2 regions of the Companilactobacillus alimentarius DSM 20249 genome follow, and region 2 is predicted to be linked to the other one. Evidence: predicted binding sites of a transcription regulator. Region 2 holds the regulator's gene; the other holds the start of a gene.
What was found. Region 2 encodes NrdR, which represses ribonucleotide reductase genes. Its sites were predicted from a motif close to ACACNATATATNGTGT; they were not measured.

Region 1: nrdH (glutaredoxin-like protein NrdH) is a predicted target of NrdR. The motif match lies at 3,072-3,087, and genes of this name have one in related genera.

The regions. Positions count from the first base shown of each region.
Region 1 is NZ_CP018867.1:1,784,906-1,801,313, forward strand. Features, by position in the region: gene nrdF (class 1b ribonucleoside-diphosphate reductase subunit beta) at 1-241, opposite strand, end outside; gene nrdE (class 1b ribonucleoside-diphosphate reductase subunit alpha) at 257-2,422, opposite strand; gene nrdI (class Ib ribonucleoside-diphosphate reductase assembly flavoprotein NrdI) at 2,409-2,783, opposite strand; gene nrdH (glutaredoxin-like protein NrdH) at 2,789-3,019, opposite strand; gene LA20249_RS08520 (LVIS_2131 family protein) at 3,297-3,923, shown strand; gene LA20249_RS08525 (hypothetical protein) at 3,982-4,188, opposite strand; gene LA20249_RS08530 (guanylate kinase) at 4,274-4,831, shown strand; gene LA20249_RS08535 (C40 family peptidase) at 5,044-5,784, shown strand; gene LA20249_RS08540 (ribose-5-phosphate isomerase A) at 5,886-6,533, shown strand; gene LA20249_RS12090 (AAA family ATPase) at 6,594-7,139, opposite strand; partial or broken gene LA20249_RS12095 (AAA family ATPase) at 7,194-7,939, opposite strand; gene LA20249_RS08550 (glycoside-pentoside-hexuronide (GPH):cation symporter) at 7,952-9,265, opposite strand; gene LA20249_RS08555 (DUF1440 domain-containing protein) at 9,274-9,786, opposite strand; gene LA20249_RS08560 (elongation factor G) at 10,416-12,359, opposite strand; gene LA20249_RS08565 (ABC transporter ATP-binding protein) at 12,778-13,710, opposite strand; gene LA20249_RS08570 (ABC transporter ATP-binding protein) at 13,710-14,756, opposite strand; gene LA20249_RS08575 (ABC transporter permease) at 14,773-15,798, opposite strand; gene opp3b (oligopeptide ABC transporter permease) at 15,798-16,408, opposite strand, start outside.
Region 2 is NZ_CP018867.1:888,328-904,735, reverse strand. Features, by position in the region: gene LA20249_RS04415 (MFS transporter) at 1-1,173, shown strand, start outside; gene polA (DNA polymerase I) at 1,321-3,978, shown strand; gene mutM (DNA-formamidopyrimidine glycosylase) at 3,990-4,817, shown strand; gene coaE (dephospho-CoA kinase) at 4,814-5,407, shown strand; gene nrdR (transcriptional regulator NrdR) at 5,429-5,902, shown strand; gene LA20249_RS04390 (DnaD domain protein) at 5,914-7,284, shown strand; gene dnaI (primosomal protein DnaI) at 7,287-8,195, shown strand; gene thrS (threonine--tRNA ligase) at 8,491-10,461, shown strand; gene ald (alanine dehydrogenase) at 10,797-11,918, shown strand; gene tdcB (bifunctional threonine ammonia-lyase/L-serine ammonia-lyase TdcB) at 11,967-12,995, shown strand; gene LA20249_RS04365 (APC family permease) at 13,087-14,472, shown strand; gene infC (translation initiation factor IF-3) at 14,853-15,386, shown strand; gene rpmI (50S ribosomal protein L35) at 15,401-15,598, shown strand; gene rplT (50S ribosomal protein L20) at 15,634-15,990, shown strand; gene LA20249_RS04345 (YqeG family HAD IIIA-type phosphatase) at 16,064-16,408, shown strand, end outside.

The DNA of each region.
Region 1 (16,408 bases), 900 kb from region 2:
CCTTTAGCATAGCTTGAATACCGTCTTGCGATTGTAAAGTATCAAGTAAAGTCAAACCGCCAAAGACGTGTCCAACGACTGTATGTTCAGCTGGACTGAGGGTACGCCAATCATCGAGGTCATTTGATAAAGGTATTCTAGTATCTAGCCAAAATTGAGAAGTTAATTTTTCCCAAGTTTCCTTATCAATTTGGTCTTCCAGCTTATTCCAGTTCATTGATTTGTAGTATGTATCGACCATTATAAAAATTTCCTCCTAGATTGAGCAGCTTTCACATTCATTACTGCCAATTTCGTCATTGTTTTCGGTAAAGGTTCTAACGTAGTAAAGTGATTTAATTCCTTTGTAATAGGCATAGTTACGTAAAATACTTAAATCACGAGTTGTCTGTTTAGGTTCATCTTTCCATTCATAAAGTCCTTCAGGAATCTCAGAACGCATAAAGAGAGTTAAACTCATTCCTTGATCAATGTGCTCTTGTGCGGAAGCATAAGTATCTATGACTTTTCTCATATCGGTATCGTAAGCTGATTTGTAATATTTGATAGTGTCATTACTTAAGAAAGGTGCTGGGAAGTATAACTTACCATTCTTCTTTTCTTGTCTCTCTTCAACCAAACGGGTAACGGGTTGTAAACTTGCACTAGTGTTGTTGATATAAGAGATAGATCCAGTAGGGGCAACAGCCATACGATAGGCGTTATAAAGACCATCACGCATAACTTTTTGTTTCAATTCTTGCCAATCAGCTATTTCAGGAATTTCAATATCCTTAAATAACTTTTTAACTAAATCTGATTTAGGAGCAAAACTCTTTTGAACGTATTTATCGAAGTATGATCCATCAGCATATTTTGATTTTTCAAAATTACTAAAGGTTTCATGACGTTCTTTAGCAATGTTGTTGCTTTCAACCAAGGTCCAGTAATTAAGCAACATGAAGTAAACATTGATAAATTCAATTGCCTCAGGAGAGCCATATTCGAGATGATGGCAAGCTAAATATGTATGCAGTCCCATTGCACCTAAACCGATTGAATGGCTCATTTGATTACCATGAGCGACTGGTGGAACGGAACTAATATTAGAAGCGTCACTGACAAAAGTTAGGGCCCTAGTCATGGATCGAATAGATTTTCCAAAGTCAGGGCTTTGCATCATGTTCAAAATATTGGTCGATCCTAGATTACAACTGACATCTGTTCCTAATTTAACGTATTCTTGAGCATCGTTTAACTCTGAAGGGACTTGTACTTGTTGAATTTCGGTACAGAGATTACTCATAATGATCTTACCGTCAATAGGATTGTCACGGTTAACGGTATCGATATTTAAGACATAAGGATAACCTGATTCTTGTTGAAGTTTACTGATTTCGTCTTCTAATTCACGAGCATCGATCTTGTACTTTTTAATCCGGTCGTCATTGACCATATTGTCATACTCTTTTGTAATATCAACGTATGAGAAGGGTACGCCGTAAACTCGTTCAACGGAATAAGGACTGAAAAGATACATGTCTTCATTGTTACGAACTAATTCGTAATATTTATCAGGAACGATGACTCCTAAGGAGAGAGTCTTTACACGGATCTTCTCATCAGCATTTTCTTTTTTAGCTGAAAGGAATTCAATGATATCAGGATGGAAGACGTTAAGATAAACGGCACCAGCACCTTGTCTTTGACCAAGCTGATTACTGTAACTAAAACTGTCTTCCAATAATTTCATAACGGGTAAAACTCCAGATGAAGAATTGTCGACATTTTTAATTGGTGAGCCAGATTCACGTAAATTAGTAAGAGTAATACCGACACCGCCACCGATTCTTGATAGTTGCAAAGCACTATTGATGGTTCGTCCGATACTGTTCATGTCGTCAGTAACTTGTAATAAGAAACAAGAAACATATTCGCCACGGCGCTTTCTACCAGCATTCAAAAACGATGGTGTAGCGGGTTGGTAGCGTTGGGCAATCATTTCAGTGGCCAAATTTTTAGCTAAGTTTTGATCACCATTAGCATATAAAAGGGCATTAAAAAGGATTCTCATCTCATAATTTTCAAGATAGAAGTCGCCGTCGTTTGTTTTTAGGGCGTATTGGTTGTAAAACTTGTAAGCGGCCATAAATGATTGGAATTGAAAATGTTGATCTAATAGGTTTTGATAGAGTTCTTCAATGAAATCATATGAATATTCATCTAAAACGTTTTTTTCTATATAATCATTTTTAACAAGGTAGTTAAGGCGTTCTTTGAAAGAAGCAAAGTTTTTAGTATTTGGTTCTACGTTCTCAGCAAAAAAAGCTTTAACAGCTTCTTTATCTTTGTTTAAAGGAATTTTATCATCCACGGGGATGTTGATTTCGTTATTTAATTTAAAGTAGCTGAGCTTGGTTGCATCAAGGTTATTTAATCCCAATTTTATTCACTGCTTTCTTAAAGTTTTCGACATCTTTTTGAGTTCCATTGAATTCAAATTCAAAAACAACTGGAACGTCAAGACCGTGAGCAATGTCTTTGGCTGTGTGATTATATAAGGTGTTGAAATTACGATTCCCGCCGCCAGCAACACCAACACAATTCTTGGCATTATCTTCATATTGAAGAAAGTCGATGACAGGATCCATCATATCGTCGTCATAAGCAGGTACAATAAGAATAAATGGCCGACCCATTTTAAAAAAAGGATCGGCGTCGGTTATTTCGTAACCATCTATTCCTAGCTTATTAACGAAACGTTTAGTTTGTCCGGTGATAGAATAATAAGCTATTTCTTTCATAATAATTAACCCACCAATTCTTTAAGGCTGTCTGGACGAAAGCCAACGATAGGGTCGCTAGAAGAGTTCATTACAACCGGTACGCTCTTAAAGCCTTGTTGTTTTAAAGCATCAAGATATTGTGGGTCCTGATTGATATTTCTTTCCTCAAAAGAAACATTGTGTTCCTTAAGATATCTTTTAGTCATCTTGCATTGCATGCAGTTATTTTTACTATATACGATTACATTATTCATTTGGAATACCTCTCTTCAATTACTAAATTAGTATAATCATTTACGATAAAAAACACAATATATTGTGTTCGTTATAATGATACACACACGATATAGCGTGGTTATGAAACTTGAATATTGAAAGCGCAAACTTATGTGCCCCAATAAATTAACCCGTATCGCATCTGATTTTCAAAAAAATTTCTGATTCGTGGTAAAATTAGCGTAATAACTATTATAAAGTTATTGAGTATAATTTAAAGTGTTTCAGACAATTAATTTTGGTTGGGAGAAAACTATGAATTCTTGGAATTTTGTGGGAATTATTGCATGGATCATCGTGATTGCATTGTTGATCTTTGTAGTATTTAATATTAGAAATCGTCATTTAAAGATTCTTGTAGAAAAGAAGAAAAAAATAACTTGGACAACTATTCTAACAGATTTATTAGAAATCGTTGTAGTAATATTAGCGGTCAGTGGCTTATTGTATACTAGTTTATTTACGAAGGTTGATTTAACTAATCAAGATGATGTCGCTGTCACTTATAAATATAATCCAATGATTGTTCAGACAACTGAGGATGGTCAAGGCTATTACGTTAGAATCAATAAAAAGGAATCCAGTTCAGCGACAGATGTTTATCAGTATTGGTTGAACAATACAAAATATACTGTATCAAGTCAAAACTCAACTATATCTGATGCGACATTACCGTTTACTGTATCAGGTTTACATTTGGATTGGCCAATGAAAAAGATTAAAAAAATGGATTCACGTTATCAAAATGCATACGTTATAACTGTTCAAGCTAAATATAAGAATAATTTTATTAATGGATTAGGATTGAAAGCTAATCGTTTTGCCATGGAGTACCGTGTGTTAAGAGTACCAGCACGTTCATTTATTAATGTAGCTAAATAAAGAGAATAAAAATGGCATCAGATAATCAATTTGATTATCTGATGCCATTAATTTCATACTATGCTTTTTTGATTTTCTTGATACTAACAACAATTTTGTTATTTAGTTCAGTTTTATTAGCATTATCTTTAGGATCATTCTTAACAATTTCCATTAAAGCTGAATGTTCGTAAATCTTTTCAACTTTACCTTGGAATGGATAATCCATATCTTCATCAACGGAGCAGTTGTAAACAGTACCAACTTTTAAGTCTTCTATTTTCATATGTCAAATCTCCTCGGATTTAATTACTTAACAGATTAGTATATTAATATAGTAGAAGAAATATTTCAAACATAGGGGTTTTATAATGGATAAAAAAATCATCGTTATTACTGGTGCCAGCGGGACAGGTAAAACAACCATTAGCAAATATTTGAAAGATACTTATCATATACCAAGTGTCATAACTCACACTACTAGATTACCACGTGAAGGCGAAAAAGATGGCATTGATTATCATTTTGAGACAAAAGAGTCTTTTTTCAAGAATCATTATTTAGAAAAAGTTGAATATAGTGGTCATTGGTACGGTTCATCTGAGGAGAGTCTAAAGAAGACTTGGGAAAAGTATGATGCGGTAAGTATCGTGGTTGATACGAAAGGTGCTATCTCATATAAGAAGAAATATGGGAAAAACGCTGTCGTAATTTTTCTAGAAGTTAGTTTTGATAAAGTAACACAAAGACTCAAAAAGCGTGGGGATGATCAGAGCCGGTTGTCAACGAGAATAAACAGCGAAGAATTTCAACGTGATTTAAAAATTCCATGTGAATTAGTTAATGAATGTTATAAAATTACTAATGATAATATTAAAAAAACTGAGGAAAAAGTTAATAATATCTTGAAAAGTGAAAAAATCAAATAAAATGTTTTTTCACAATAGAGTCTTAATCGTTGTTATGAAAACGATTAAGACTCTATTTTTTTGTGAAGTTCAAAGTGTAACATTCTTATACAATTGCTGTAACAGTTTTGCAATATTCAGAGAGTAGTATAGTGGTCGTTGAGTGATAAGAAATTAATAATTATAAAAAATTTAAACATTAAAAAATATACCAATTACGGGGGATTTCAATTTTGAATACAAACGTTAAAAAGAGTCTAATTTCATTTACAGCTGCTGCAGCTTTGGCAGTTACAGGTTTGGGTCTATCAAATGCATCATCAGCAAAGGCTGATACAGTTATTCAAAACGCACCTTCAGTCGTTCGTACAAAGAACGAATCAGCATTATTCAGAACACCATCATCAGCTTCAAAAATTACTGGTCGTGCACTTGCTTCAAATACTAGCTGGCGTGTAGCTAAGGCTGTTCAAGATGACAATGGTACAACATGGTACCTTGTTGGATCAAACGAATGGTTAAGTAGTGCAGATGTAGCAACAACTGCTGCTGTTACAGAATCAGCTTCAACAACAAATACTACAACTACAAATTCTTCAACAACAACTACAGCTTCATCAGCTGAAAATGTTATCAATACTGCTAAGAAGTACCTTGGCACACCATATGTATGGGGTGGTAAGACACCTGCAGGATTTGACTGTTCAGGTTTCACATCATACGTTTACAGCCAAGCAACTGGTAAGAGTATTGGTGGATACACTGTAGCTCAAGAAAGTGCCGGTACACAAGAATCTGTTTCTCAAGCATCAGCTGGAGACCTTCTATTCTGGGGTAGCAAAGGTTCAACTTACCATGTAGCTATCTACTTAGGTAACAACCAATATATCGCTGCACCACAACCTGGTGAATCAGTTAAGATTTCATCAATCTCAGGTTACTTCATGCCTTCATTCGCTGTTAAGGTTCTATAATTTAAAATTGAAATTTAATCGTAAAGATCACCCTCTTCGGTGGTCTTTTTTTGTATCTCCGTATAAAATAAAAAAGAAATAAAGATTCCTAAAGGAGAGATATGGAAAAATTAATTGAGCAAGCTAAGTCTCTAATTAAACCCCAGATGAGCGTTAGTTTTGGTGGTGGAAGAACGGTCGGGCGATTGATTAAAGCCGTTAAAGGATTGGATATAAAGGTTTCAAGTCCTTCAGAGATGACACGTCAACTTTGTTTGGAATTGAATATTCCAGTAGTACCATTAGAACAAGTAAAAAAATTTGATTTAGCATTCGATGGTTGCGATAGTATTGATTCTAATTTGAATGTTTTAAAGAGTAATGGTGGAATTCATACTTTGGAAAAATTGTATGGTAATTTAGCTGATCGTTATATTATTTTAGCTCCAGAATCTCGTCAAACTGAAGAATTAGATGCAAAAATACCATTGTGCTTAGAAGTTTTAGATTTGGCGATACCACAAGTAGTCAATGAAGTAGAAAAACTAAATGGTCAAATTAAAATTCGCCAATCCAGTGACATAGCTGGAATGGTTAGAACCGTAAATGGCAATAGTTTAGTAGACTGTTATTTTGATAACTGGCAAAATATCGCTGAAATAAATGATAAATTAACAAAAATGACAGGTGTATTAGGAACATCTTATTTTGAAATTGTGACGGATGCATTTTTGGCTACAGATGATGATGTGATTCATTTGCAAAAATAGCATTGACGTACTAAAAAAGTCGATATGGTCAATCATATCGGCTTTTTTTAGTGAAATAGATTAATTATCAGAATTCTTGTAATATTCTTGGTGCCACTTGGCAATGTAGTCTAGACGTTGCTTGAAAAACTTCTCTTTACCCTGTTCAGTAGGGCGGTAATAAATACTATTCTCTACTTCTTTAGGGACAGTTTTCATTGTGGTAAGTTTGTCAGCATAGTCGTGTGCTAGTTTGTAATCTTTACCATATCCGAGATTTTTCATCAACTTGGTAGGCGCGTTTCGAATCTGTAAGGGAATCGGCAAATTGCCATACTTTTTAACGTCTTTTTTAGCACGTAAAACAGCTTTATAAGTGGCATTTGATTTGGGAGCGACAGATAAATAAATAACAGTCTCCACTAAATGAACGTCGCATTCAGGCATACCAAGAAATTGGCAGGCTTGAAAGGCATTGATGGCGACATTTAAAGCATTAGTGTCAGCTAAACCAATATCTTCACTAGCGAAACGGACTAATCTTCTAGCAATATAAAGAGGATCCTCGCCACCTTCGAGCATTCTAGTAACCCAATAGATAGCGGAGTCGGTGTCGCTATTACGCATTGATTTATGTAAAGCTGAAATAATGTTGTAGTGTTCCTCGCCAGTTTTGTCATAACGCAATGATTTAGTATTGAGTAATTGACGAATATCTTCTAAATCTACCGTAGCCGTTTTATCAGTTACTGTTGAATTAATGACAGCCATTTCCAAGGTATTCAAGGCAACACGTGCGTCACCATTGGCATAGTTGGCAATTAGTTTTAAAGTATCAGAATCAATTTTAATTTTTAACTTAGGAAAAGCCTTGTCGTTAGCGAGAGTTTTCTTTAAAAGATCGACTAAATCATCGGAGGTTAATGACTTTAATACAAAGACCTTGCATCTCGATAGTAAGGCTGAATTAATCTCAAATGAAGGATTCTCAGTCGTGGCACCGATCAATGTAATACTGCCTTTTTCAACGAAAGGCAAGAAAGCGTCTTGTTGAGCTTTGTTAAAACGATGGATCTCATCGATGAAGACGATTGTTTTTTGTCCCATTTCTCGATTCATCTCAGCTTCTTTCATTACTTTTTTAATATCGTTGATACCACTAGTAACAGCACTAAAAGTAATGAAGTTGGCTTTAGTTTTTTGGCAATAATTTCAGCTAAGGTTGTTTTACCAACCCCGGGAGGTCCCCAGAAAATTAATGAGGGAACTTTATCCTGATCGATGATTTCGCGTAAAATTTTACCTGGACCAAGTAAGTGTTGTTGACCAACAAAGCCCTCCAGCGTGGAAGGACGAACCCGATTGGCTAGAGGACTATTGTTGTTATTATCTTTATTATTATTTGCGAAGAGTGACTCTTGTTGCATTTTTTAACCTCTCTAATTAATTGCCTTTTGAATCTCTTTTTCGTTATAGGCCAAGAGAATTAGAAACATGACTAAGTATAGAACTAAGGGGATCAAAGCATAATTTAAGTTAATAGCTGAAATTGTGGCAGCGCTTTGAGTTTTGTTGGAGACATATCCTGATATCTGTAGGGATTCAGCGGTAATCAAACCACCTAGACCTAGTCCTAAATTGACGCCGAAATCATCAGTTGAAGCAAGGACGCCCTCAGCTTGAATGCCCATAGAAGTACCATAACGGATGGTATCAGCAATCATGATTGAAACTAGTCCAATGATGAATCCACCACCGATACCGTTGATAAAGATACCAGTGAAGATTGTTGGCAAAACTTTTGAATAGGCTCCAAATGTAATAATAATTTGACCGATAAAGGCAGTAACAATGCCTAATAGCATCGTGTTTTTCTTTCCCAATTTAGCAGAGATAAAGTAGATGGCTACAACCCCGATTAAAGCGGTGAAGGTGAAACTGTTGGCAAGGGAAACCAAATTTTCATCGTTAAGAACGTACTTAAAGTAATAAATGGTAGTCTGATTTTTAATAGCGGTGGTCAGCCAGTACAAGAAAATGACGATGGATATAACTATCCAAGGTTTATTTTGTTTTAGCATTTTCCAAACTTCTTTGAGCGGTTGATGACTAATCTCTTTGTTCGTATAGCGCTCACGAACGTGGAAGAAGGTATTAAGAATCAAAGCTAGAGAGATTATTCCAAAAAGAATTATGGTTCCTAAGAAGCCCTTTTGTTGATTTCCTTTACCAAATAAACTTACTAAAGGAATTGTAAAGACAGCTACGATAATTTGTACAGAACTACCGAAAAATTGTCTGATGACTCCCAAAAGCGTAGTTTCCTGCTCATTATTAGTCATAGTCGGTAGGATTGATGTAATTGGTAAATTAACTGCTGTATAGAAGAATCCTAGACCTAAATAAGTTACATAAGCCCAAATCAATTTTCCGGAATGTGGGAGAAAATTAGGAGTAACGAAGGTTAGTACAGCAAAAATGACGTATGGAAATGAGTACCACAAAAAGAACGGACGACTTTTTCCCCAGCGGGAATGCGTGTTATCAATCATGACACCGATAATCAGACTTTCAAATACGTCGGCAGTTCTGGCGACAACAAAAAGAATTGCGACTTCATTAGCGTTTAGTCCAAAAACATCGGTATAGAAAAATAATAGATAAGTGGTCATCATTTGAAAAACTAAGTTATCTGCGGCGTCACTTAAGCCATAACTGATTCGTTCAGTTAGTGAAGTTTTCCATCTATTCAAAGATAGGCTTATTTCTTCGCAGTTAGACGACGATAAAGCTCACGACCGACGATATCGTTTGTCCACATCCAGGCGATGTGACCGAGAGCTTCGGAAATATGTTCTTCACTAGGCTGGTCTTTGGGATTTGGAACAGTCTTCATCATTGGCATAATACCGATATGGAAGGCAACCCAGATGGCAAGACCGAAAATAGCGCCGGAACCTTTTCTGAGAAATGGTTTGTATTCAGAAAGAACTTCATAAATAACAGCAAATGAAGTGGAGAAACCAAAGTGCATTAGAAAACTAGCCCAAGGCATTTTTTGTTCCGAATAGGTATAAGTACCACGAGTAATCTTCTTAGGAATACCGAATTGTTCCATTAAAGTCTGTGGAGGATTTACGGCATCACGTTCTGGAGTACGGGGAGGCAAAACATTTTCCCAACCTAATTTGACGAATCCTGAAATAACTCCTGCAGCTGTACCAGCAATGATTGCTGCTTTTAAATCTACTTTTTGTGCTTTATTCAAATGCATAAATAATACCTCTTTTCGATTATTAAAACCCTAATTGTAAGTATAAATCAGAGTGGATACTAATTCAGGTAATTGGTCTTGTCATTGGTAACAGAAAGTAATTGTAAACTATCTACTAACGTTACAGTCAATGAGAAAAGGTACTTTAGTCATAATTTCTTCACATATTTTTATTAATTAATTCGTAATTTGGAAACCATATGTTCATAAATTCCCGTTATTATTTAAGCATAGTCAAATAACAAAGAGGTGACCGGATGAAGAAATAATCTCCCAGATAACTTTTCCTTGAAATTATACTTATTGAAAATAAAATGAATAGAATTAATTCCCTTAAATAAATTTAACCCTTAACTTAAATAATATATCTCCCCCCAAAGATATATATAAATGAATAAAATTTTGAAAGAAGTGACCTGATGAAACTGGATAATTGCTTGTAATTGGAAAGAAAATTTTTGAATTACTCACTTAACGAATAGAACAAACCCTTAATATATAAAACCCTATTTTTTAAAAGTTTAATCCCCTTAAACATAAATATAACTTTTATCTCCCCCCTAAAAGATATAAAGTTAAAAAAATAAAATAACAACCAATTCCTCCCCAGAATTGGCTGTTATTTTGCGTTAATGATAAGTATATGGTAAATGAGCAGCGTCTGGTACTTGATCCCAAGCAACTGGATAACCGGCACCGTGAGCACAAAAGACTGAATCAGGAGTATTTTCTAAGTCGGAAACGGGATGATAGTCACGATCAATGATAATCTCTTCTTCGTTATGACAAGGACGGAATTTATCGACAATGACCTCAAGGTGTCCTTGACCATGAGTATAAGCTGTAACTTCCTTGGAATAACCCTGCATTTCTGAAACAGGGGCGAACCCAGTCAAAACTGCCAATTGAGTATTGTCAGTCAGAACATCAGGATCGTTAAAGGTACCGTGCATCTTTTGGATGTCATTCATGGCTCGACCAACTTGATCTTGAGTGATTTCTAATCGGAATTGGTACCAAGGTTCCAATAATTGACAGGCATCTTGTTTCTTTAACATCATCAGACCTTGTCTAACAGCTCGCCAGGTAGCTTCTCGAAAATCACCACCGACAGAGTGGACGTTATTAGCTTTGCCATTGATCAAAGTGATTTTCATATCAGTGATCGGTGCACCTATTAAGACTCCCAAGTGTTCTTTAGCTTTAAGGTTAGTGAGGACTTGGTGTTGCCAATTGCGAGCGAGCACATCTAAATTACAGTGTGAATCGAGACTTAAACCATGATTTGGATTAGGTTCTAGTAACAAATGGACTTCTGCATAGTGACGTAGTGGCTCAAAATGACCGACGCCTTCGACTTTTTTAGTAATCGTTTCTTTATAAAGGATACTGCCTTCATCAAAATTAATATCCAAGTCGAATCTGTCTAACAATATTTGTTGTAAAATTTCCAGTTGGACTTCACCCATGATTTGAACACGGATCTCTTGAAGATGATTGGACCAAGCAACGTGCAATTGAGGGTCTTCATCTTCCAATTGTCTCAAGGCAGTTAGGCAAGTGTGAAGGTCGTTGTCTTTAGGATTGACCGTGTAATTTAAGACGGGTTGAATAGTAGGTTGCTGAGAATTAGTTTGTTTTCCCAAACCTAAGCCTGGATAAGTTTTATCTAAACCGGTAATTGCGCAGACGAATCCGGCAGGGACTTCTTGAGTAGTCTCAAATTTAGCACCGTTGTAGACACGTACTTGATTGGCCTTTTGCTCGTTGAAGAGGACGGCTTTATTATGTAAGGTTCCACCAGTAACTTTGACCCAAGTCAGACGTTCAGCTTTTTCATCATGAGAAATTTTAAAAACTTTAGCTCCAAATTCATTAGAGTACTTAGTTTCTTGAGTCCAATTTTCAAAACCATTTAGAAATTCATCAATTCCAGAAAGTTTTAAAGCCGATCCAAAGAAGCAAGGAAAAACTTGACGTTGTTTGATCATATTTTGAATAATATCTGAGGAGATAGAACCTGTCTCCAAGAAATTATTGAGAATATCATCATCTTGAAGAGCTATCTCTTCAAGCGTTTCTTCCGAAAGTTTATCGTTAGGAGCATTAAAGGCAATACAGCCCTTAGATAAATTCTTTTGTAAATTGACGAGTGTTTTCTTTTGTTCGACGCCAATTGAATCCATTTTGTTTACAAAAATAAAAGTTGGTATTTGATATCGTTGTAAAAGATTCCAAAGAGTTCTGGTATAGCCTTGAACACCATCGGTAGCGGAGACTACTAAAATAGCGTAATCCAAAACGCTGAGAACTTGTTCGGTTTGGGAAGCAAAATCGACGTGTCCAGGAGTATCAAGTAAAGTTAATTGTAAATTATCATACTTTAAATTAGCTTGATGAGAGAAAATTGTAATGCCACGCTTCTTTTCCAGGTCATCAGAATCTAAGAATGCATTGCCATTGTCGACTCGTCCTAGTTTTCGTAATTGTCCGGCTTTGTATAAAAGAGCTTCGGAAAGCGTTGTTTTACCGGCATCAACGTGTGCAACGATTCCCGCTACAATATGTTTCATAAAATATTTTCTCCTCTCAAACGGAACTTAATAACTATTTTACTATTACTAAAAAAGAAATTGTTTAGAGTCATCGAATTTTCTTCACAATTAATTATTATTTATTTCGCACTTTGCTAATTATATATTCATAAATTCTGGTTATTATTTAAGCATAGTCAATGAAGAAGAGGTGACCGGATGTATAGATAATCTCTAAGAGAGAAAAAATTAATTACTTAAAATAATGAAAAATAAACTTAATAAATAATCCTTTTAAATTTAATCCCCCTTAATAAAATATATCTCCTCCCCAAAGATATAGAATTTTAAATAGAAAGAAGTAAACATTATGAAAAATAATATGACAAAAAGAGCTCGCCAATCGGCAAGCTCTTTTCTTTTGCAACTTTTATTTTAGGATTTGATTTGTCAGATATTATTTTCCAGCTTTTAATTTGGCTGCTTGTTCATCGTTACAGTAAAGGAAGTGTCCGGGAAATACTTCCTGAAGTCTTTGGTCATCCAAGAAAGGACGTTTGTGGTCAAAGTCGATTCTGGTTCTTTGCTTTTCAATCTCAGGGTCTGGGACTGGAATAGCGGAAAGAAGACTCTGTGTGTAAGGATGTAACGGGTGATTATAAATCTCATCAGAAGCAGCTAATTCAACGATTTTACCGCGATACATAACGGCGATACGGTCTGAAATGTATTTAACCATGGAAAGATCATGGGCGATAAAGAGATAAGTTAAGCCTTGCTTCTTTTGAATGTCTTGCATTAAATTAACAACTTGAGCTTGGATAGAAACATCCAAAGCGGAAATTGGTTCATCAGCGATGATGAATTGAGGATCAACGGCTAGAGCACGGGCAATCCCGATACGCTGTCTTTGACCACCAGAGAACTCATAAGGGTAACGTGTCATGTGTTCTGGATTTAAGTTAACCATGTCGAGTAATTCACGAATTCGTTGATCACGTTCTTGGTCGTTTTTGACTAAGTGGTGCACGTCAAGTCCTTCAGCAATGATATCCTTGACCTTCATTCTAGGATTCAAAGAAGCATAGGGGTCTTGGAAGATCATTTGCATTTCACGACGGAATTCTTTCATCTTTGGACCATGACTCTTGATTTTACTGATGTCTTGACCATTGAAATAGATGTGACCATCAGTAGGATTGTAGAGCCTGATGATTGAACGTCCAGTCGTACTCTTACCAGAACCGGATTCACCAACTAATCCAAAAGTTTCACCTTTATAAATATCGAAGGAGACATCATCAACGGCTTTAACCATGTTAGGTTTACCAATGTTAAAATATTGTTTTAAATTTTTTACGGATACGATTACTTGTTTTTCATCTGCCATTATTTCACATTGCCTCCTAACTTTTTAAATTTTTCGTAGCGGTTAAGAATACCTGCTGGTGGTGTAACTTTTGGTGCATTGGGATGTAATAGCCAAGTTGCTGCGTAATGGTGCTTGGAAACTTTGAAGAATGGTGGTTGTTGTTCTTCATCAATTTCCATAGCGTAAGCATTACGAGGAGCAAAGGCATCTCCCTTGGGTGGATTCAAAAGGTTTGGTGGCGTACCAGGAATAGAATTCAAACGATCAGTTTCACTAGTGTCCAAAGTAGGCATTGAATCCAACAACCCCCAAGTATAGGGATGTTGTGGATTGTAGAAGACGTCATCGACTGAACCATATTCAACGAAACGTCCAGCATACATAACAGCCACACGATCAGCAATACCAGCAACAACACCTAAATCATGGGTGATAAAGATGATAGAAGTACCGATTTTTTGTTGAAGTTCCCTTAATAAATCAATGATTTGAGCTTGAACGGTAACATCCAAAGCTGTAGTTGGCTCATCAGCAATTAGAATTTCAGGATAGTCAACGATAGCAATCGCGATGACGATACGTTGTCTTTGTCCACCAGAAAATTGGTGAGGGTAATCTTTCATTCTAGCTTTAGGGTTAGGAATACCAACTAAGCGTAGAACTTCCTCAGCACGCTTTAGAGCGTCTTTTTTAGAAACGTTATTGTGGATCAACAAAGGCTCAGCAACTTGCTTACCGATTGTCATAGTAGGGTCAAGCGAGGTCATAGGATCTTGGAAGATCATTGAGATTTTATTCCCACGGATCTTGTCCATTTCCTTGTCGCTTTTTTGTAAGAGGTCGTCTCCGTGATAGAGAACCTCCCCCTTAGAAATTGTTCCGTTCTTGGCTAATAATTGTAGTATTGAACGAACCGTGATGGATTTACCAGAACCAGATTCACCAACGATAGCTAAGGTTTCACCGGCATTTAAATGGAAATTAACACCACGGATAGCATGAACGACACCATTGTAGGTGTCAAAATCAACATGCAGGTCTTTTACTTCTAGAATTTTCTCCATTGCGATTTCTCCTTAGTTAGTTTTCTGATGATTGTGGGTCAAAGGCATCACGTAAACCGTCACCAAGAAGGTTAGTGGCAATCATGATAATACTCAAGATAATAGCTGGAGCCCACATTTGATATGGTAAGAACCTAAAGGCCTTTTGTCCATCTGAGAGAAGAGTACCTAATGAAGCGTTTGGTGCCGGAATACCGATACCAATGAAACTTAGGAAGGCTTCAAAGAAGATGGCGTTGGGAATTGTAAACATTGTTTGAATAATAATTGTTGATGAAAGGTTAGGAATCAAGTGTTTAGTAGCAATCTTAGTTGAAGATTCACCAAGAGTTCTAGCTGCCAAAATATATTCTTGCTCTTTCAATTGGAAGGTTTGCGCCCGCACCAGCCGGGCCATGGTGACCCAACCAGTAATGGCAATCGCAATAACGATTGATGTCAAACCAGGTTTTAGAATGATCATCATTAAGATAACAACGATTAAGTTAGGGATAGATGAAACAATTTCAACGATACGTTGCATGAATGTATCAGTTCTGCCACCTTTCCAACCAGAAACGATACCATAAGGTACCCCGATTAGAAGATCAACTAGTGTAGCTAAAACAGCAACGACTAATGAAAGTCTAGTACCATAGATGATTCTTGACAACAAGTCACGTCCAAGGTAATCAGTACCTAAGATGTAAAAGTCATTTTTAGAAGCACCTGCTTGTTTATAAGCATCGACCATATGTCCACCCATGTTTTGGTAACCATTCATACCAGGGATATTGAGATTACCTAATTTAGGAGGCAAGTTGGAAAGTGTAACTTGTTGAGCGTTAGGATCGTGTGGAGCAATGATTGGGGCAAAGATAGAGATAACGACGATGATTGATAGAAGTGACAAACAAACGACAGCCACTTTATTTTTGAACAAACGACGACGAACATCCTGCATGTAGGTAAGTGAAGGTGTGCCGATCTTTTCTTGTTCTTTATTATTTTCGTCGTGAATTAATTTAAATTTTTCCTTAGGAATTTGAGGAATCTGTTCCATTATTCTTTACCTCCATTTCCTAGTCTAATTCTTGGATCGATTAGTCCGTAAAGGATATCGACGATCAAGTAAACTATGATTAATAAGAATGAATAGAAGATTGTAAGTCCCATGATAGTTGGGTAGTCATTAGTAGTAATTGATTTAACGAATTGTTCACCGATACCAGGAATTGAGAAGATATTCTCAACAACCATAGAACCAGTCATAACTGAAACAGCCATAGGTCCGATGATAGTAATAACAGGGATCAAGGAGTTACGCAAGGCATGCTTGGCAACGACACCCCAGTTAGTATTACCTTTTGACTTAGCAAGTTCGATATAGTCACTACTCAAAACATCAACCATTTCAGTTCTCATGAATCTGGCAACAGTACCTAGCGGCAAGGCTGCTAGAGCAAATGTTGGAAGCACACTTGATTGGAAGTTGTCCCAAAGAGCAACTGGGTAAATCTTCCATTTGTAGGCTAGATAGAACTGTAGAAGAACAGCTAGAACGAAAGATGGAATTGATAGACCAAGAATAGAGATAAATGTTGCAAGTGTATCAACCCATGTGTTTCTACGAATAGCAGCCAAAGCACCAAGGAGGATTCCTCCAATAGTAC
Region 2 (16,408 bases):
TTAAAAATTTTTATCTTTGCGGCATCTTTATGTCTGATTGGTTCAATCATTTGTATGATGGCTCCTAATTTTCCGGTATTAATGGCTGGAAGATTATTGCAAGCTATTGCGACTGGTTTGTCGACACCGTTGATGTTTAATTTGATTTTTGAAGAAGTACCACCAGCTAAGTTAGGATTGTATACTGGTTTAGCAGGAGTGGTTATTTCATTGGCCCCAGCACTAGGACCAACTTATGGTGGAATAATTAATCGTATGTGGAGTTGGCGAGAAATATTTGTAGGTGTAATTCCTTTAATTATTGTTCTATTTATTATCGGACAATTGTCCATTCGTGGAAAAGCTTTTGGGACTAAGGGGATTTCTTTTGATTATTTTAGTGTAATTGGTTTAGCAATTATATTTTCAATGATCTTATTTACGTTTGATCAAGCTGGAACTCATGGTTTTACTTCGAGTCAATTTTTGCTATGGATCGTAGTATCAATTGTAGTTGTGCTCATTTTTGCTTGGTACAATAGTCAGAGTAAACGTCAATTGATTGATTTTTCAATATTAAAACTACCTGTCTTACGTTTACGTTTGTTCAGTTATTTCAGTCTGCAATTTATTAATATTGGTTTGTCATTCGTCTTACCAATCTTCGCACAAACAGCTTTACACTTGAATTCGGCTGAAGCTGGTTTAATGTTGTTACCTGGTTCACTACTAGGAGCAGTTATGGGGCCTTTTGCAGGATATTTGTACGATAAAAAAGGTCCTACATTGCCATTGGTTATCAGTGGTATTCTGATTACTGTAGGATCAGGGCTTTTCTTAATAAAAAGTGAAAGTTTAACTTTGATGAGTATTACCTTGATTTATTTGATTCTCAGAATTGGTTTTAATTTTGGATTTGGGACCTCATTGTCTGATGGGAGTCGCCAAGTTCAAGGCGCTAAGAAATCTGATCAGAACTCTTTGTTTAGTATGATGCAACAGTACGCGGGTTCATTAGGTACTAATGTCTTGTCAGTAGTTATTTCAGCTGCCGCTTTGACTAGTGGATCTAATAATTCAGTGGTTAATACAATTTCTGGAACAAAAGTTGACTTTATTATTTTGACGATTTTATCTGTACTAGTACTTGGATCAATTCTTTATGTTCACTTTAAATATCAAAAAAATGAATAAGTTATTGTAAAAGTCGATATAATAGCTCTTAGTAGTTATGGCGTCGGCTTTTTTGATAGATAAAGTTATTTAACGAGGGAGTAACTTTTTTTAGGTGCTTTGATTTGTTAAAATAAGATTAGTTAATTCAATTAAATTGGAGAAAATATGACACAAAATAAAAAATTACTTTTAATAGACGGAAATAGTGTATCCTTCAGAGCATTTTTCGCCATGCACAACGTCTTAGATAAATTTGTCAACGGGGATGGCATTCATACCAACGCCCTGTATGCTTTCAACAATATGTTGGATTTGATTTTAAAAGATGAAAAGCCAACGCATACATTGGTGGCATTTGATGCTGGTAAAACTACTTTTAGAACAGAAATGTTCAAAGAATACAAAGGGACACGTGCGAAAACTCCGCCAGAATTAATGGAACAATTGCCATTGATTCAAGATTTATTAAATTACCGAGGAATCAAGACGTATCAGTTGCCTAATTATGAAGCTGATGACATCATCGGAACTATGTCACGTAAAGCTGAAAAAGATGGCATGGACGTTACCATCATTACAGGGGATCGTGATTTGACTCAATTGACGACTGATAAAGTTACTGTACGTGTAAATGTCAAAGGCGTGACGGAGACGGAAAGTTATACTCCAAAACATGTCAAAGAGAAATTGGGTATTACTCCACAACAGATCATTGATATGAAAGGTTTAATGGGTGATAACTCTGATCATTATCCTGGCGTTGAAAAAGTCGGTGAAAAGACTGCTATTAAATTGATCAATCAATATGGCAGTATGGAAGATATTTATGAACATGTTGATGAAATGAAGAAGAGCAAACTAAAAGAGCATTTGATCGACGATAAGGACCAAGCATTTTTAAGTAAAAAATTAGCTACGATCAATTGTGATTCGCCGGTTGAATTAAATTTGAGCGATTTGGAATATCGTGGAGATAATCAAGAAATGTTGATTCAATTTTATCAAAAGATGAATTTTCAATCATTTTTGGAAAGAATGGATATTAAGACAGAAGATAGTTCAAAAGACCTAGTTAAAATTGAGGTCAAAGAATTAAATGATTCAGCAATTAAAGAGATTGTTGAAAGCCAAAAAGTTCATACTTTGGTCGTAGAAGGCTTTGGAGAAAACTATCATACAGCGCCAATCATTGGAATTTTAATTTCCGATGGTCAGACATACTATGGAACGACTGATGTTTCAGTTTTGGAAAATCAATCACTGAAAACTTGGCTGGCTGATAAAACAAAAGAGAAGTATCTCTTTGACAATAAGCAGACTATAGCGTTATTGCATCGTTATGGCTGTCAGCTCGCTGGGGTTAGTTTCGATATGTTATTAGTGGCCTATTTACTAGATACCAATGACAACAAACAAGACATTGGTTTAGTAGCTCACAATTATAATATTAGTTTGCCAACCCAAGAAGAGTTCTATGGTAAAGGTGTTAAAAAAGCCGTTCCTGAAGATGAAAAAGTATTGTTGAATTTCCTAGCTCAGGAGGCTCAAGTTATTGATACCTTGAAAGATCAGATGCTTGCTGAATTAAAGGATAATGACCAAGATAGCCTTTATGATGAAATTGAATTGCCATTATCAATTGTTTTGGCTGAAATGGAAATTAAGGGTATTACGGTTGAAGCCTCCAAATTACAGGAAATGGAGAATACTTTTGCAAAGAAGCTGAATGAAATTGAGCAAAAGATTTATCAAGAGGCGGGTAAAGAGTTTAATATTAACTCGCCCAAACAACTAGGTGTCGTTTTATTTGAAGATTTGAAATTGCCCGTGATTAAAAAGACTAAAACAGGTTATTCTACTTCGGTCGATGTCTTAGAGAAGTTAAAGGATAAGTCTCCTGTCGTTCAGATGGTTTTAGATTATCGTCAAATTTCTAAGATTCAATCGACTTATGTGGTTGGATTACAAAAGTTTATTCAGCCGGATAACAAAATTCATACGATTTATTTACAAACTTTGACGCAAACCGGACGTCTATCTTCAATTGAACCTAATCTACAAAATATTCCTATTAGAATTGATGAAGGAAAGCAGATACGTAAGGCTTTTGTTCCTCAGCATAAGGATTGGGAGATTTTTTCAGCTGATTATTCACAAGTGGAATTACGCGTGTTGGCCCATATTTCAGGAGACGAACACATGCAAGAGGCTTTCAACGAGGATTACGATATTCACGCACATACGGCTATGCGGATCTTTGGTTTGAATAGTACTGATGAAGTGACTCCTAATATGCGTCGTCAAGCTAAAGCTACTAACTTTGGGATTGTTTATGGTATCAGTGACTATGGTCTGTCACAAAATATCGGCATTAGTCGTAAACAAGCCGCAGCTTTTATTGAGTCATATTTCGAACAATATCCAGGCGTTAAAAAATATATGGATGATATTGTTAAATATGCCCGTGAAAATGGTTACGTGGAAACAATTATGCATCGTCGTCGCTATTTACCAGATATTCATTCAAAGAATTTTAATATGCGTAATTTTGCCCAAAGAACGGCTATGAATACGCCAATTCAGGGTAGTGCTGCGGATATTATTAAAGTGGCAATGATCAATATGCAAAAGATGTTAGTAAAGGAAAAATTGCAAGCTAATCTATTGTTGCAAGTACATGATGAAATGATTTTTGAAGCACCGGCGACAGAAATTGCAACATTAGAGAAATTAGTTCCAAGCGTCATGGATTCAGCTGTAAAATTGGATGTACCTTTGAAAGTTGAAACGGCTCATGGAAAAACTTGGTACGAAGCTAAATAGTAGGTGATAAAATGCCAGAAATGCCAGAAGTTGAAACGGTTAAAAGAGGTTTGAACGCTCGAGTTAAGGGTCGTAAAATAACACATGTGGAGATTCGGTATCAGAATTTGATTACCGGGGATGTGGAACAGTTCATTGAATTTGTGACTGGCGCCATAATCGAAAATGTTGATCGACGAGCTAAGTTTCTATTGATTCATTTGGATAATGGTTATACAATAATTAGTCATTTGCGAATGGAAGGAAGATATAGGATTTCGGCAGATCCTAGTGCTATTGACAAACATTCGCATGCTATTTTTACATTGGATAATGGCGAAAAAATGATTTATAATGACGTTCGTAAATTTGGCCGAATGCAGCTGTGGAGAACTGATGATTTATCAGAGAATAAATCTATAAAAAAATTAGGACCAGAGCCCTTATCGTCGGAATTCACTTTTCAAAATTTGAAACCAAGAATTATGCGTCATCATAAAGATATTAAGACTGTTCTGTTAGACCAATCGGTCATGAGTGGTCTGGGAAATATCTACGTCGATGAGGTACTTTGGAAAATAAAATTACACCCCAAAACGCCTGCTAATCATTTGAGTGATGAAGATATTCAAAATATCATTGAAGCATCCAATAAAGAGATGAAAATAGGAATTGAATCTGGTGGTTCAACCGTCCGTTCTTATGTGGATGCAAACGGCCATATGGGTAACATGCAAAATAATTTAAAAGTTTACGGAAAAGAAGGAACGCCTTGTCCAAGATGCCAAACCTTGATTGAAAAAATTAAAGTTGGAGGTCGAGGAACGCATTTTTGCCCAAGGTGCCAGGTAGTGAAATGAGTAAGATCTACGGTTTAACGGGAGGAATTGCTTCAGGCAAATCAACCGTTTTAAATCTATTTAGACAAAACAAGTTTGTTATTTATGATGCTGATTATGTGGCTAGAGAAGTGGTCAAAGTTGGTACAGTGGGATTGCAACAGATTACGCAACAATTTGGCGAGGGTATTTTATTGCCTGAGGGAACCTTGAATCGTAAGAAATTAAGTTCCATTGTTTTTAGTGATCAAGAGCAACTAGCTAAATTGAATGCCATTACGAGACCATTGATAAAAAAAGAAATTTTACAGACGATTGAAACTAATAAGAAATCATCTGAAAAGACAATCTCTATTTTTGAAATACCGCTTTTGTTTGAAGGCAATTATCAGAATTATTTTGACGGCGTGATTAGTATCTATGTAGAGCCACAGATTCAATTACAACGTTTAATGAAGCGAAATGGCTTAACCAAAAAAGTTGCTTTGGAGCAGATCAATTCACAAATGTCGATGGACGAGAAAAAGAATCGTGCTGATTTTGTGATTGATAATTCAGGAGATTTAGCAAATCTTACAAAAGAATTTAATAAGTTAGTAGCACAACTTTAATTTGGAAAAGAGGTTGGAATCTTGATTTGTCCACACTGTCATCATGATTCATCAAAAGTTATTGATAGTCGTCCCAGCGATGAAGGACGTGCAATTAGAAGACGACGTGAATGTGAGTATTGCGGTACTCGTTTCACAACGTTTGAAAGATTAGAGAAGTCACCACTATTAGTCATCAAGAAAAATGGAAATAGGGAAGAATTTAGTCGAGAAAAATTACTTCACGGCTTAGTTCGTGCGGCTGAAAAGCGTCCTGTAACTATGGATCAAATGAATGATATTGTCGACAAAGTTGAAAATGAAATCAGATCTACTGGAGAAAGTGAAGTCAGATCGCAAGTAATCGGTGAGCATGTGATGAAAATATTGTCTAAAGTTGACGATGTGACTTACATACGCTTTGCCAGTGTTTATCGTGAATTTAAAGATATGAATGGTTTCATGCAGGAAGTTCAAGAAATGATGTCCAATGGTAAGAAAATTGATAAGAAGTAAGGGGAGTCCTATTGGCAACGAGTAATTTTGGAACAGATAAATTCACGCCATTAGTTGGCTACTGGTGCTTACCCAGTGGTCATTTAAATGATGACGATCGGCATATTTTGACGGATTTGTATTTACCAATCTTGGGTATAGAAGCCTTTAGTTTATATTTATTGCTTTGGGAAAAACTACCTAATAAAGAATTAGTTACGCAAAGAAAGAGTCATGCCGAACTAATGAGTTTGTTGGGAATTGATTTAAAACGATTTTATGATGCAAGAATCAAAGCAGAAGCTTTAGGTTTAATTAGAACGTATCAAAAAAAAGATGATATAGGACCATATTACATTTATCAATTGTTTGAGCCACTTTCTCCGGATGAATTTTTTCAAGATGATTTGATGAGCATTTTTTTGTACGAACAAGTTGGTGAAAAAAAATTTCATTTGTTAGCCGATAAGTATTCTCATTCTAATTTGATCTTGAAAAACTCTAATGAAATTACTAAGGATTTTCTGGAAGTCTTTCAATTAAGCAATAACGATTTGATCAATGCCCCTACAGAAGTGAAAAATACGCAGAGTAACTTTAAAGTTAATGAAAATGATCATCAGAGCCCATCTCTGAGCGAAGAGAAAGTACCCCAATTAGACTGGGAATTGATTTCCGATCGGATCCAGCATTTATTTAAAATTAGCCCTGATAATTTATTGCAAAATCAGGAGTTGATTTTGAATTTACATGCTTTTTATGATTTAGATGAAAATACAATAATTAATGCTATTGGACGAACTTGTGATATTGTAAAAAATGAGATTGACCCTACACGATTAAAAAAAGACATTCAGGATCGATTTGAGAAAAATGCCAATATTTCAGTTAGACATCAAGCAAATTCAGAAAAAGAAGAAAAAAGTGATGACAGTAATTTAAATCGTTCTGATCAATTGTTATTAAAGCAAGCTCGAGAGTTGAGGCCGGCAGAATTTTTGGCTGCTCAAAAACAAAAAAGCGGTGGCTTTACTGGTACAGTGGAATCCAAAGCTTTACGGAATATGGCAATGAAGTCATTTCTATCACCATCAGTATTAAATATTATGGTCTATTATATTTTACAGACATCACCAACCTTGACTTTGCCTTTGATGGAGACAGTCGCAAATGATTGGCAGCAAAACGGGGTTAAAACGGCAGAACAGGCTTTGAAACGAATTAGCGATTTTCAAAATCGTCCACGTAATCCTAAACGCCGTTATAACAATAAAAATCGTAAAGTTGAACAAGCGACTGATTGGAGTAAAATTAAAGCTAAGGTACCAAAGAAAGCAAGTCAAGAGAACGAACAGACAGATCTTCAGAATAGACTGAAAAGATTGAGAAATAAGGATAATTAAGCATGGACAATTTAGGTAGTAGATTAGCAGAATATTTGAATTCAAAAAATTTGACGGAGGATTATCGCCGTCTTCTTAATAATGCTTTGAATGATCCCGATGTACAGAAATTTTTAAAAGAAAATGAAAATAAAATCAATTCCGATGCGATTTCTACTAGTGCGGCTAGTATTTATGAATTTTATAATAATAAAAATCATGCAAGTGAGTTGAGTAAGGGGTATTATCCTAAACTAATTGTTAGTAATCACAATATTGAAGTTGCTTATTATCCTAATGAACGAACTCAAAATCGAGAAAAGAGAAATCAATATGAATCAAGTTTCGTCTTGATGGACATGGCTCCAGACATTCGTCGTGCCAAACTGGATGATTATGATGGTGAAGGCCGCCAAGATGCGTTGGCACAAGCATTAGATTTTATTGATAATTATTTACATTCAAAAACATTTACCCCAGGTCTGTTCTTGGCTGGCGATTTTGGCGTTGGTAAGACGTATCTTCTTGGTGCAATTGCGAATGAACTATTTAAGCATGACGTTCATACGACCTTGGTGCATTTTCCAACCTTTGCTGTGGAGATGAAGGATTCTATTGGTCAAAATAACGTTTTAGCAAAAGTTAATAAGATTAAGGTTGCTGATATTTTGATGCTGGATGATATTGGTGCGGATACGATGTCCAGTTGGATCAGGGATGAAGTTTTGGGAGTTATCTTGCAGTATCGGATGCAGGAAAATTTGCCAACTTTCTTTTCATCTAACTTTTCCATGAAAGAATTTGAACAGCATTTGTCCGTGAATCAACGTGGCGAAGAGGAACCTGTGAAAGCCAAACGTATCATGGAACGAGTTAAGTATCTTTCACGTGAAGTCATTGTAACTGGTCAGAATAGAAGATTTAAAAAATAACTTGTATTATTTAAAAATAAGTGTTTCAATAAAGACATGAAAGATAACACTTCGGTTCTATTCAGGGAGGGTACGATTACTGAAAGCTTACCCATTACTGGAGTTACCACTTCCATATAAAACTATATAATTGTTGGTTACTTTATAACCATAGAGTGAAAACTGTTATTTGTTATACAGTTTTAACATGGGTGGAACCGCGCAGATGCGTCCCTGAAGTATGTACATATTTAGTTATATGTCTATACTTCAGGGACGCATTTTTTGTTATCTAAAATTTAGGAGGAAATAGTCTATGTCAAAAATCAAGTTAACATTCCCAGATAATTCTGTTAAGGAGTTTGACGAAGGCACAACTACTTTAGACGTTGCTAAGTCAATTAGTACTTCATTAGGTAAAAAAGCTGTTGCTGGTAAGCTTAATGATACTTTGGTTGATCTTGAACGTCCTATCAAACAAGATGCCAAGATTGAAATCATTTCTGGTGAAGACAAAGATGACGCTTTAAAAGTATTGAGAAATACTGCAGCATTAGTATTCAGTGCTGCTGCTAAGAAATTTAAGAAAGATCTTCACTTTGGTGAAAAACAAGCCAACGATGATGGATTCTATGTTGATACTGATAACGAAGATGGTCAAATCAGTGTCGATGAATTGAAAGAAATCACTGCCTTGATGAATAAGATTATCAAGAATAACGATAAGATTGAAAGATCTATGATGGATAAAAAGGATCTTGTTGAAATGTTCAAAGACGATCCTTACAAGTCATCATTGATTGGTGCAGTTGAGTCAGTACAGATTCCTGTCTATACAATTGATGGTTTTGTTGACTTTGGTTACGATGCAGTTCTAAATAATCTTAAAGCTTTGAAACACTTTGAATTGCTTTCTGTTGCTGGTGCTTATTGGCAAGGTAAGTCAAGTAATCCAATGTTACAAAGAATTTATGGTACAGCTTTCTACAAGGAAGATGGATTAAAGGCTGACTTGAAACGTCGTCAAGAAATTAAAGAACGTGACCACAGAACAATCGGTCGTGATCTTGATTTGTTCTTCGTTGATCCAGAGGTTGGTGCAGGTCTTCCATACTGGATGCCAAATGGTGCTACTATTCGTCGTGTTATTGAAAGATACATTATTGATAAGGAAGTTGCTTGGGGATACAAGCACGTTTATACACCAATTTTGATGAACTTGAATGCTTACAAGACTTCAGGTCACTGGGCACATTATCGTGAAGATATGTTCCCACCAATGGACATGGGTGATGGCGAAATGCTTGAACTTCGTCCAATGAATTGTCCTTCACATATCCAAATTTACAAGCATCATAATCGTTCATACCGTGATCTACCACTTCGTATTGCTGAACTTGGTATGATGCACAGATATGAAAAATCAGGTGCTTTGAGTGGTTTACAACGTGTTCGTGAAATGACTCTAAATGATGGTCACACATTCGTTGCCCTTGATCAAATTCAAGAAGAATTCAAACGTACTTTGCAATTGATGGTTGAAGTTTATAAAGACTTTGATATCAATGATTACACATTCCGTCTTAGCTACAGAGATCCAGCTAATACTGAAAAGTATTTCGATGATGATGAAATGTGGAACAGATCACAATCAATGCTTAAAGCCGCTATGGATGATCTGGGCTTGAAGTATTATGAAGCCGAAGGTGAAGCTGCATTTTATGGTCCAAAGCTTGATGTACAAACAAAGACAGCTCTTGGTAATGAAGAGACATTGTCAACAATTCAATTAGACTTCATGCAACCAGAGAAGTTCCAATTGACATACGTTGGTTCAGATGGTGAAGACCATAGACCAGTTATGATTCACCGTGGTATTGTTTCAACTATGGAAAGATTCATTGCTTACCTAATTGAAATTTACAAGGGTGCTTTCCCAACATGGTTGGCTCCTACACAAGTTCGAATTATTCCTGTTAACCAAAAATTACATACGGATTATGCTAACGACGTTCTTAGTGAATTACGTGCTAAGAATATCCGTGCTGAAATTGATGATCGTGATGAGAAGATGGGTTACAAGATCCGTGACGCTCAAACAATGAAGATTCCATATACAGTTGTTGTTGGTGATGAAGAGACAAGAGATGCAACAGTTTCAGTTAGAAAATATGGTGAAGATGATTCATCATCAGAAAATGCTAAGATGTTTGTAAGTTCTGTTGTTGCTGATATCAATAATTTCAGTCGTAAAGATGTTACTGATAAATCTGATGATAAAGATTAATCAATATTTGTCAGTTAAATAATATTTTATAATTCAAATACATTCAGTCATGAAAATGATTGGGTGTATTTTTTTTAATCAAAAAAATTGTGATGTGTTCACTTAAAATAAACAGTTGTATTTATTTCATATACAAAATATAAATCAAAGATGTTCTAAAATGTGATAATTTGTGAAATGAAAAAATATTTTGATAAAATTTTCTCAATCTTGGCAATGGTTATCCCGATTTTTTAGTTTGTGAAGCAAAAAAATAGGTTGATACCGCTAGTTGTGAGCGTTATCATGCCCTTGTAAGGAAATAGTTATTTTTTTCACAAAAGGAGAGTGTAAATATGCAAATCGCTGTAATTAAGGAACAAAAAGAAGGAGAAGGTCGTGTAGCGGCAACTCCAGAAAATGTCCGTAAAATGGTTGAAGCTGGCAACGAGGTACTTGTTGAAAAAAATGCAGGTATTGGTGCAGGCTTTACAAACGAAGAGTATGTCGATGCTGGTGGTAAATTGGTTAGTCATGAAGATGGCTGGAAAGCCGAATTGATCATCAAGGTTAAGGAGCCCGATCCCGAAGAATATAAGTATTTCTCAAAGGGTAAAATCGTTTGGGGATTTCAACATTTAGCATCATCAAAGCCAACTGTTGAGGCAATGATGAAAGCAGGTACAACTGCAATTGGTGGAGAAACAATTGTTAAAGATGGAAAATTAGAACTGTTAGCACCAATGAGTGCAATTGCTGGACGAAGATCAGTTATTATGGGTGCTTATTATCTTGAAGCACAACATCAAGGCGAGGGAATTCTTTTACCCGGCATTCCTGGAATCGATGGTGGCAACGTTGTAATCTTTGGTGGTGGGAATGCCGCTACAAATGCCGCTACATTAGCTTTGAACATGGGATGCTCAGTAGTAATTATTGAATTGAATGATGAAAGAATTAAACTTTTACAAGATAAATTTGCAGGTAAGAAGCTTAGAGTTGTTAAATCCAATGAAGAAAATCTAGCTAAAGAAATTAAAGATGCAGATATCTTTATTTCAACGATTTTAATTCCAGGTTCAAGACCACCTAAGTTGGTTAAGGAATACATGGTTAAATCAATGAAACCAGGAAGTGTTCTAGTCGATGTAGCTATTGATCAAGGTGGAACGGTTGAAACAATTGATCATCCAACGACTATCGACGATCCAATTTTTGTAAAAGATGGAATTATTCATTATGCAGTTCCTAATCAACCGGGAGCAGTGCCACGTACAGCAACAATGGCTTTGGCAAAGGGCAATTTAAGTTATTTACTGGAAATTGCTGATAAAGGTATTAATGAAGCCATTAAGACGGATGAGTCCTTAGCATCAGGAGTTAACCTTTTTGAAGGTAAGATAACTAATAAAGGATTGGCAGATTCACTTGATCTACCATATACAAAATTATCAATTGATGAAGAAACAACTAACTAAATATTGATTAAATATAGATAAAAACTAAAGACTGGTGAGGTACGGATCATGCTTAAAGGTGTAGGCATTGATAATATTGTTGATATTCATGATATTGAAGAAGCAAAGGCAATTGTTGGAAAATATGCTCGTAAAACTCCTCTAGTTCAATCCATGTTTTTGAGCCGTAATGTTGTTGATGGAGATGTTTTCTTAAAATTAGAAAATATGCAATTAACGGGGTCGTTCAAATTCAGAGGTGCCAATAATAAAATTAATCATTTATCGCAAGAAGAATTAAATCGAGGCGTTATTACAGCATCAGCTGGTAATCATGCTCAGGGTGTGGCTTTAACAGGACATTTATTAGGAATTGATACAACGGTTGTTATGCCTGATGAAGCTCCACAAATGAAACGTGACGCTACAAGAGGATATGGTGCTGAAGTAGACATTCATGGTGCAACTTTTGATGATGCACATCAGTGGATGTTCGAACGTGCAAAAAGGGAAGGAAAAACTATTGTTGATCCGTTCAACGATAAATACGTTATTGCTGGGCAAGGAACAATCGGTTTAGAAATTCTTGATGACATTTGGGATGTAGATACTGTTATTATTCCTGTTGGTGGTGGCGGTTTGATTTCTGGAATGGCTACTGCATTGAAATCATTCAATCCTAATATTCATATTGTTGGAGTTCAATCAGAAAATGTTCATGGGATGTATGCATCAGTTAAAGCTGGTCAAATAACTAAACATCATGAAGATTTCACATTGGCAGATGGAACAGATGTCGCTGTACCTGGAGATATCACATTCCCAATCGTTAGTGAATTGGTAGATGAAATCGTATTAGTAAATGAAGATGAAATTGCTCATGCTATGAAAGATCTATTACAAAGAACAAAGGTTGTAGCAGAAGGTGCTGGTGCACTTCCAGTAGCAGCTCTTGAATCACATAAAATTGATGACAGATGGCTCAAGAATAAAAAGACTGTTGCTATGGTATCTGGTGGTAATGTTGATCTTAATCGTGTTTCACAAATTATTGATCAATTCTTGAAGCCAGTTAAAGCCGACGGAGGCATTGGTTAAAAATTAATTTGAAACCTGAAAAGATGCTGCATTTGAATGCAACATCTTTTCTTTTCTAAAAAATAGGTTTTTTACGTGGAGGTATAAGATTATGGGCGATCAAGATGCCAAATTGAAAAAGACAATTGGTTTTTTCCCCGCTTTTGCTACTGTAACTGGGAGCGTAATTGGAACGGGAGTATTTTTTAAAGCGTCAGCTGTTACTAACTATACAGGATCAACTAGTTTAACTATGTTTGTCTGGCTATTGGGAGGATTCATTACTATTTGTGCCGGTTTGACAGGAGCCGAGTTAGCAGCTGCGTATCCTGAAACGGGTGGATTAACCAAGTATATTGAACATAGTTATGGCGGCTTTTGGGGATTCATGGCTGGCTGGGCACAAGCAATCATTTATTTTCCCGCCAATGTAGCAGCCATATCAATTGCTTTTGGTACACAATTCACGCATTTATTTACACTTTCTAATTCATGGATAGTTCCAGTAGCAATTTTGAGTGCTTTGTCAGTAACTTCACTTAATTGGATCAGTGCTAAAGTAGGAGGACGAGTTACATCTATTTCTTTAGTTGCAAAACTGATTCCATTAGCCTTGATTGTCTTGTTTGGTTTCATGCACAAAGGACCGGTAGAGTTATCATTATTTCCAGTTGTTGCAGGACCGCATCGTAATTTAATTACAGCAATGGGAAATGGATTATTAGCAACTATGTTTGCATATGATGGTTGGATTCATGTAGGAAATATTTCTGGAGAAATGAAGAATCCTCGTAAAGATTTGCCAAAAGCTATTTCTTTAGGAATTGCAGTTATCATGTTAGTTTATGTTTTAGTCAATGCAGTCTTCATGTATGTATTACCAATTAATCAAATTGCTGGTAATCTAAATGCTGCCTCAGATGCGTCCACAATGATTTTTGGTAATATGGGTAGTAAATTGGTTACAATTGGAATTTTGATTTCAGTTTATGGCGGTTTGAATGGTTATACAATGACAAGTATGCGTATTCCATATATTATGGGTAAAGAGCATAAATTACCATTTGGTGATGTCTTTGCCAAATTAAATAAAGCGGGAATTCCTTGGGCTGCTGGTGCAATTCAATTGATTATTGCTTGCTTAATGATGTTAACTGGTGAATTCGATGCCATTACTAATATGCTGATTTTCGTGATTTGGGTGTTTTACGTCATGGCTTTCATCGCAGTCATTAAGTTACGTCATACTCAGCCAGAGTTGAAGAGACCTTATAAAGTTCCGCTATATCCGATCGTTCCTATTATTGCCATTTTAGGAGGAGTATTCATCTTGGTATGTACTTTATTGACAGAGTTTGTTACCACGATTATTGGAATTAGTGTCACTGCTATAGGTGTTCCGATATACTTCTACTTGAGAAACAAATGGGATCTTGATGGACAAAAAGTGGATAGCGATTCAAGAAAAGTACCGAAATTAGAAATTAATCCTGAATAAACTAATAGGGTTTGGAAATCAGTTTTTGATTTCTAAGCCCTATTTAAATATAACCGGATTCTTCCTATGATAAATATCATCTTTGAAACTTAAGATATTTTGAGTAAGTCTAATATAAGTCTAAAAACTTGTGTTAGCTAAATTAACGTGATAAATTACTCATATTGAGTTTTCTCAGCTTTTCTATAACAAATTTGCCGATGTTTATTGACATGTCGCGTTTATATTGTTATAGTTTATAACTGTTGAGATTAAGCAGAAGCGCCCGCTTCTCACCTATGCATTCGCCTCTAGGTTAATACGATTGCGTAAATATATAGTGGGCATGCTTATGCGGCCCACTTTTTTAGTGGGTTAAATTACTTCGGAGGTGACTACTCATAGCAAGAGATTTATTAATAAATGATCAAATACGTGCAAAAGAAGTTCGATTGATTTCTGAAAAGGGCGATCAAGTTGGTGTTAAGCCAAGGGCAGAAGCACAACGTTTAGCAGATGCCGCTAGTATGGACTTAGTTCTAATGTCACCTGGTGCTAAGCCACCAGTTGCCAGAATTATGGACTATGGTAAATACAAGTTTGATCTTCAAAAGAAAGATCGTGAAGCACGTAAAAAACAAAAAACCGTTAGTCTTAAGGAAGTACGTTTAAGTCCAACTATTGAAGAAAATGACTTCAATACTAAGCTTAATAATGCTCGCAAGTTCTTATCTAAGGGTGATAAGGTCAAAGTTTCTCTTCGCTTTAAGGGTAGAGCAATTACTCATAAAGAGATAGGTAAGGAAGTCTTAGACCGTGTCGCAGAAGCTACTAAGGATGTTGCAACAGTGATAACTAGGCCTAAAATGGACGGTCGTAGTATGTTCTTAATGCTTGATCCAATTAATGCAAAAGATAACAAAAAGAAGAAATAGTGGAGGGATTTTCAATGCCTAAACAAAAAACACACCGTGCATCAGCAAAGAGATTTAAGAAAACTGCTAATGGTGGTTGGAAGAGAATGCATGCTTACACAAGTCACCGTTTCCACGGTAAGACAAAGAAGCAACGTCGTCAATTGGCTAAGCCAGGTATGGTAAGTTCAAGTGATATGAAACGTATCAAACAAATGTTAGCTACATACTAATTATTTATTCTTTATAATCAAAAGGAGGAGTCATTATGCCACGTGTAAAAGGTGGAACAGTAACTCGCAAACGTCGTAAGAAAGTTTTAAAATTAGCTAAAGGATATCGTGGTTCAAAACATATCACTTTTAAAGCAGCACATACACAAATCATGGTTTCATACCGTTATGCATTCCGTGATCGTCGTCAAGTAAAACGTGATTTCAGAAAACTCTGGATCGCAAGAATCAATGCTGCTGCAAGAATGAACGAAATCAGTTACAGCAAATTAATGCATGGTTTGAAATTAGCTAATGTCGACATTAATCGTAAGATGTTGGCTCAAGTTGCTATTGAAGATCCAAAGGCATTTACAAGTTTAGTAGACACAGCTAAAAAAGCTTTGGCTTAATTGTTAAAACAAACGTAATTTGGATAACCCAAATTACGTTTTTTTACTAATTAGCAGATAATGAGGATTAAAAATGTTTAAACCATATATTATGCTTGATAAAATTACCGATATTGAGATTGGTGATCTTAAACAGTTAGGGATCACGACAATTATGACAGATCTTGATAATACGCTTTTACCATGGAATAGTAATAGATATGATTTGTCATTGAGAAAATGGCTCAATCAGATGTCTAAAAATGATATCGAAGTTATGATTGTTTCAAATAATAGTTACGAACGTGTGGAAAAAGCGGTCGAAGAGTTACCAGTCAGTATTGTAGCTCGAGCAGTTAAACCATTGCCATTTGTAATTATGAATCACATAAGAGAAGAAAAAATAAATCCAGCAAATGTTTTATTCGTTGGTGATCAA